DNA from 2 places in the Aeribacillus sp. FSL K6-3256 genome. Region 2 is predicted to be linked to the other one. Evidence: a T-box and tRNA genes for the amino acid it is inferred to sense, from the RefSeq annotation. Region 2 holds a T-box; the other holds one or more tRNA genes.
The links. The T-box of region 2 lies ahead of glyQ (glycine--tRNA ligase subunit alpha). A T-box ahead of a tRNA ligase gene usually reads a tRNA of that ligase, here a tRNA-Gly.
Positions count from the first base shown of each region.

Region 1 (3,425 bases), 390 kb from region 2:
ACAATTGTCAAGCATTTTCAATCGGTTATTAGTGAAGAGTCGAAAAAGCAGATTCTTGAAAAAGAAGGGAAGCTTCCAACAGCAGTGATTGCTTGTGCAGGAGGAGGAAGCAATGCAATCGGAGCTTTTGCGCATTATCTGGACGAACCAAACGTAAGATTAATAGGAGTGGAGCCGGAAGAGGCACCAACGCTTACGAAAGGTGTTCCAGCTGTTATTCACGGATTTAAATGCTTAACTTTGCTTGACGAAAATAATGATCCAATGCCGACTTACTCTATTGCAGCAGGGCTTGATTATCCTGGAATTGGTCCAGAGCACAGCTATTTGAAGGAAACCGGACGGGCAGAATATGTTACGGTGTCTGGAAAAGAGGCTTTGGAAGCTTTTCAGCAATTATCTAAGTTGGAAGGAATCATCCCTGCCCTTGAAAGTTCACATGCTGTAGCATATGCGATGAAACTTGCCCCGCAGCTAAGCAAGGAGGATATTGTGATCGTTAATCTCTCTGGCAGAGGAGATAAGGATGTCGAGCAAGTGTTTGAAATGTTGAAAAAATAAGGTGAAAATCGGCGTTTTTGAACGTCGATTTTTTACTTTCTTTTAACGATTCATCAGCTGAATTTTTAGAAGAGCAAGTTGTTTATAGTAATATAAAAAAGGCAGATTTTTGATCCACCGGATAAGTGTATATTTATCTTTGAAAAAATTCTTGACAGCTCTGAAATGGGCAAGGTATGGGAGCTGTAGTCACGAAAGTGCTATAGAAAGTTAAAAGATATGGGATAAGTGCGCTCATCACATTTTTTCAATGAATCAAAATGGTGTAGTTTTTGAGGTATAGTTATCATTTGGTCTTAACTTTACTCTGATTTTATAGGAATCTTCTCAGCTCTTAGTATTTTATGTTGGTTGATAAATTTAGTTTGCGAAGGAATGACTGAGGGGTTCAATCTAACTGTTATCTAAGCTTGCCATGATTTCGGAGTTTACATTTAAACGCCGGACATTTACCACCAGCTTTGTAAATATATGAACAAAATAAGAAAAACTGTTGATTTAATGCTTTTTTCAGTGGTATAGGGTGTTAAATGGACAGCTTGGTATCTATTTTGTTCACAATTTCGACAAAAACATAAAAAAATGTCGTTTTTTTTACATTTTTCCGTTGCACCGTCATTTTCGCTTTGCTATAATAAAACCCGTCATTGCATTACGGCTACCACGAGCGATGCTTCGATGAATAAGCATCGAGTTGCCTCGACGCATCTCCTTCTTCGAATAAGCTGGAAGAGGAAGAGGCATGACAAATGCGTGTTTTTCGTCTTGATAGAAAAGAAATAATGTATGCGGGTGTAGTTTAGTGGTAAAACCTCAGCCACGAGCGATGCTTCAATGAATAAGCATCGAGTTGCCTCGACGCATCTCCTTCCTCGAATAAGCTGGAAGAGGAAGAGGCATGGCAAGTGCGTGTTTTTCGTCTTGATAGAAAAGAAATAATGTATGCGGGTGTAGTTTAGTGGTAAAACCTCAGCCACGAGCGATGCTTCGATGAATAAGCATCGAGTTGCCTCGACGCATCTACTTCCTCGAATAAGCTGGAAGAGGAAGAGGCATGGCAAGTGCGTGTTTTTCGTCTTGATAGAAAAGAAATAATGTATGCGGGTGTAGTTTAGTGGTAAAACCTCAGCCTTCCAAGCTGATGTCGTGGGTTCGATTCCCATCACCCGCTCCATACATATCATTCATCAACGCAGTGTTTCGTTTTTATAAGCAAACGAAGCATTGCGTTTTTTCATTATAGAAATTTTGTATATGGCTGCCATGCCATTAAAAGAAAGAAAAGGGAGAGGCTTAAGCGAAAATTTGTTGGCGAGCATCTCCACCGTGAATTTGAACAAACATGTTTGCCATCGCTTCAAGTAATTTTTTTGCTTCTTCTGTCCGCATCGATGGCTTTAAATAAACGATATGTAAAGCGCTTGTTGTCGAAAGCTGTACTGCTGTTCGCTTGGAATCAACATAGGGGCTTCCGAAAGGTCCGTTTGCATCACAGGTTACTAGTTTATTTTCCAAATTTACTTGGCGGCCGTTGATGGCATCATATGAATCATCATTTTCACCGATTTTTAACGTAATAGATCCTTTTATTTTGTTTCGGTCGTAGATGCCTAACGGAATTTCATATTTCAAGGAGAAAAAATTATTTAAGTCAACGGCTGAATGGATAGACTGTAAGTATTGCTGTTTTTGAACGCGGCGAAAAAGAGCCTCATTGGATGAGCGGTATCGATTAGGATCAGTGCCAACACGCTTAAAGACTTCCCGCCATTCTCGAATGCCGTCTAATTCAGCTGCATTTTTATTTTCTAGATCGAAAAAAATAGATTCTTGAAAGAAACGAAGTCTCCCTTTTAACATTTGGGGGGATTCGGATACTTGAATATGATCATACTCAATTAAGCCTATTTTAAAGTGAGGAATTCGTTGTTTGACCTCTTCAGCAATAAAAAATTCCATTGATTTCCCTCCTATTTTCAGCCATTTTATCTTAACATAGTTTATATATTTTTTGAAATAAAAACAAAGGGGGTGGAGCGGTGTGGATTTCGCAGTTCTCAAACAAGAAATTATTGAATACAGCAAGCAAATTGGAATCGATAAAATCGGTTTTGCGAGTGCTGATGTTTTTGAAACATTGAAGGAGCGGTTAATTGTACAGCAGCAGTTAGGATATCAGTCAGGATTCGAGGAGCCTGATATCGAAAAGCGGACAAATCCTGAGCTGCTCCTTCCAAAAGCAAAATCGATTATCTCTATAGCGTTGGCATATCCTTCAAAAATGAAAAATGCTCCCAGAAGTACAAAAAAAGAGCGGCGCGGTTTATTTTGCAGGGCTTCATGGGGGACAGACTATCACGTGATTCTAAAAGATCGGTTGAAAAAGCTGGAAAGATTTATTTTAGAAAAAGTGGACGGAGCACAGGTTAAATCGATGGTCGATACGGGGGAGCTGTCGGATCGGGCCGTAGCAGAGCGAGCCGGTATCGGATGGAGCGGAAAAAACTGCATGATTATTACACCGGAATTCGGCTCTTATGTATATTTGGGCGAAATGATTACAAATATTCCTTTTCCTCCCGACAGCCCCATTGAAGACCGATGCGGATCCTGCAACATATGTGTCGATTCATGTCCGACTGGTGCGCTCGTACAAGGCGGGCAGCTCGATTCAAAGAAATGTATTGCTTTTTTAACGCAAACAAAAGGGTTTCTGCCTGATGAATATCGTGGGAAAATCGGAAACAGGCTTTACGGCTGTGACACTTGTCAGCTTGTTTGTCCGGAAAATAAAGGAAAGGATTTCCATATCCATTCTGAAATGGAACCGGATCCTGAAATTGCAAAGCCAAAATTAAAGCCGC
Region 1 covers NZ_CP150188.1:2,975,437-2,978,861, reverse strand. The annotation lists gene trpB (tryptophan synthase subunit beta) at 1-561, shown strand, start outside; tRNA gene NSQ84_RS14325 (tRNA-Gly) at 1,662-1,735, shown strand; gene NSQ84_RS14320 (phenylalanine--tRNA ligase beta subunit-related protein) at 1,855-2,520, opposite strand; gene queG (tRNA epoxyqueuosine(34) reductase QueG) at 2,603-3,425, shown strand, end outside.
Region 1: it encodes a tRNA-Gly, which carries the amino acid that the T-box ahead of glyQ (glycine--tRNA ligase subunit alpha) is inferred to sense. The anticodon was not compared.

Region 2 (3,425 bases):
ATTGGAGCATTCAAGCTTTTCGCTAAGCTTTTCTGATAATTTTACAATTCGGCGAACCTTGTCACCGATGGAGCCCAGTTCTTCATGAAAAACAATTTTTTCAAGCTTCTCCAGTGCGGTATCGATGGCAAGCTTTTTGTCTTCTTCGTAGAAGAAATTTGCATCGGAAAGTCTTGCCCGAAGGACCTTTTCATTCCCCTTGGCAATCGTTTCAATGTTTTGATCATTCCCGTTTTTTACGGTAACAAAAAACGGAAGCAGCTTTCCATCTTTATTTTTGACAGGAAAATATCGCTGATGCTCCTTCATCGTCGTCACTAACACTTCTTCAGGCAATGTTAAAAACCGGTCTTCGAATGAACCGTACAGGGCGGTCGGATATTCCACCAAGTTTGTAACTTCCTCGAGCAAATCTTCATCAACAGGGATGATCCAGTTTTCCTTTCTTTCCAGTTCCTCCAGCTGTTGAATGATCATTTGTTTTCGTTTTTCATAATCGGCGACAACAAACTGGTTCAACAAAGTATTTTCATAATCGCGTGGAGTGGAAATTTCCGCTTTCGTTCCTAAAAAGCGATGGCCATACGTAACATTTCCTGTCGGAACATCGGTAATGGAAAACGGAATGATGTCTTGTCCAAATAAGACAACTAACCATTGTATCGGACGGATATAGCGAAGATTCCAATTTCCCCAACGCATATTTTTCGGAAAATGGATGGTTTGAATAATCTCTTCTAACCCTGGGAGCAGTTCTTTCGTTTCTTTCCCTTTTTGAAATGTTTGAACAAAAGCGTACTCAACACCGTTTACTTCTTTAAAGGATATGTCGTTTGTGGAAGCTCCTTGGCTCCGTGCAAAGCCTAACGCTGCTTTTGTCCAATTTCCATTCTCATCAACCGCAATCTTTTTTGCCGGTCCTTTTGCTTCGCCAAGCAAATCTTCCTGTTTTTCATTTACATCCTCTACAAGGACGGCAAGACGTCTAGGAGTTGAATATTTTTTTATTTTGGCGTAAGAAATGCGATGTTCATCCAGCCAAGCTCCTACTTTGTCAGCCAGCTGATCAATCGAAGACAGGATGACGCCGGCAGGCATTTCTTCAAGCCCGATTTCGATAAGTAAATCCCGTTTATTCATGATTTTCGGCCCCCTTGTTTTTCAGCATTGGAAAACCGAGTTTTTCCCGTTCTTCATAAAACGTTTTGGCAACTTTTCTTGCCAGCTTTCTCACTCTGCCAATATATCCGGTTCGTTCTGTAACAGAAATAGCTCCTTTTGCGTCAAGCAAATTAAATGTGTGCGAGCATTTTAAAACGTAGTCGTACGCTGGATGAACGAGACCTAATTCCATCTGTCTGTGCGCTTCTTTTTCATACGTATTAAACAGTTCAAATAGCATGTTTGTATCGGATGTTTCGAACGTATACTTGGAATGCTCATATTCAGGCTGATAAAAAATGTCCCGGTATGTAAATCCGTTTGTCCATTCAAGGTCAAATACATTTTCTTTTTCTTGAATATAAGACGCCAAACGCTCTATTCCATAAGTAATTTCAACAGAAATCGGTTTGCATTCCAGTCCTCCGACCTGCTGAAAATACGTGAATTGAGTAATTTCCATTCCGTCAAGCCAAACTTCCCAGCCAAGCCCTGCGCAGCCGAGAGAAGGATTTTCCCAGTTATCTTCCACAAAGCGGATGTCATGTTCAAGCGGATCAATTCCAAGAGCCTTTAATGAATCTAAATAAATTTCTTGTATGTTTTTCGGAGACGGCTTCATAATGACTTGGAATTGATGGTGTTGATAAAGGCGGTTCGGATTTTCCCCATACCTTCCGTCAGCAGGTCTTCTTGACGGCTCCACGTAAGCAACATTCCACGGTTCTGGCCCGATGGAGCGAAGAAATGTGTATGGGCTCATGGTTCCGGCACCTTTTTCTACATCATATGCCTGCATCAAAATACATCCATGATCGGCCCAATGCTTTTGCAGCGTCAAAATCATTTCTTGAATGTTCATTCATCATGCACCTCCACAATTAAGTTATGTTCGAACAAAATAAAAACCGTCCCTAATGCAACAAAGTTGCATAGGGACGGGATGACCCGCGGTTCCACCCTATTTGCTGAAAAACGTTTCAGCCTCTCGTAAACCGTTATTGCTCTGGAACGCCGTTCCCTGCATCCTCATACCTTAGCTCGCACCATCCTAAGGTCGCTTTCTATGAAGATTGCAGGTACTCTTTTCCTTCATCGCATTTTATTATTCAATTTGACATGTATCATTTCCGCTCATTACATGACATTAAATCGCTTTTTCTAACAGCATGAGGGGGGATAAATCCTTCATTTGAAAGGTTTCACATCCATGTATATGGTTTACAACATTTCTTTTAAACTGTCAAGCTGATTTAAAAATTTTTTCGATTTCAGCGATAAACCTGCATATTCCTGATAATATTGATCAAGAACAAATCTCAGTTCTTTTTTTGTCTCAGGGGAGACGGATATTTGACCAATGCGGTTTAAGTCAATAGAATAAAACAGCCGCAACAGCTTCACTGTCTTCTGAGAAATATTGAGTCTGTAAGGATCTTTTTCAAAACAGCGGCTGCAAATCAATCCGTTTTCTTTTAATGAAAAATGAAACGGTCCGTTTGTTTCACCGCTTACTGCACATTTGTTTAATTCGGGATATAAACCGAGAACGTTGAGCATCTTTATTTCAAATATATTGGTCAAAATTTCCGCATCCTTTTCTTCATTCAGCAGATGAAGTGTTTGAAATAAGAGCTCAAACAAAAAAGGGTTTCTGTCTTTTTCATCTGTTCCTTTATCAAGGAGCTCTACAATATATGAAGCATATGCAGTCAAAAAAATATTTTCCTTAATCTCTCTAAAAGCGGAAATGATTTCTCCTTGGCTTAAATTGCCCAATCCAGAAGATTGATGATACAAAAAATTTCCATACGTAAAAAGTTGGGTAACAGCTGCGAGGCGGCTGTTCGGTTTATTTGCGCCCCGTGCCATTACACCAACTTTCCCAAACTCCCTTGTATATATTGTAACAACTTTATTGGTCTCACCATATTCCGTTGTACGAATGACAATTCCTTCCGTCTTTACAAGCATTTCTCCACCATCCTATTGGATACAGCACTACTAAACAGGGAGATCAACCTCAGTCCGCTCTTCTTCCTTCATTTGACAATCTTTCGTCCGCTCCTTTTCAAGCTCTTTAAAAAGGAGATATGTGTCAATATTACCTGTAAACGTGAATACTTTCCAGGTAAAATCTAACATATTGTCCCCACCTTTCTGTCGTTGTTCCTAAGCTATATCCAATTCATTGTTATCATAGCCTTTTTGACTCATTTTCATGTTTTGAAAATATTTCTAACTTCCTTCAAGTCAATTAATAT
Region 2 covers NZ_CP150188.1:2,581,755-2,585,179, forward strand. The annotation lists gene glyS (glycine--tRNA ligase subunit beta) at 1-1,140, opposite strand, end outside; gene glyQ (glycine--tRNA ligase subunit alpha) at 1,133-2,023, opposite strand; T-box leader at 2,093-2,266, opposite strand; gene recO (DNA repair protein RecO) at 2,383-3,135, opposite strand; gene NSQ84_RS12445 (YqzL family protein) at 3,166-3,306, opposite strand; gene era (GTPase Era) at 3,419-3,425, opposite strand, start outside.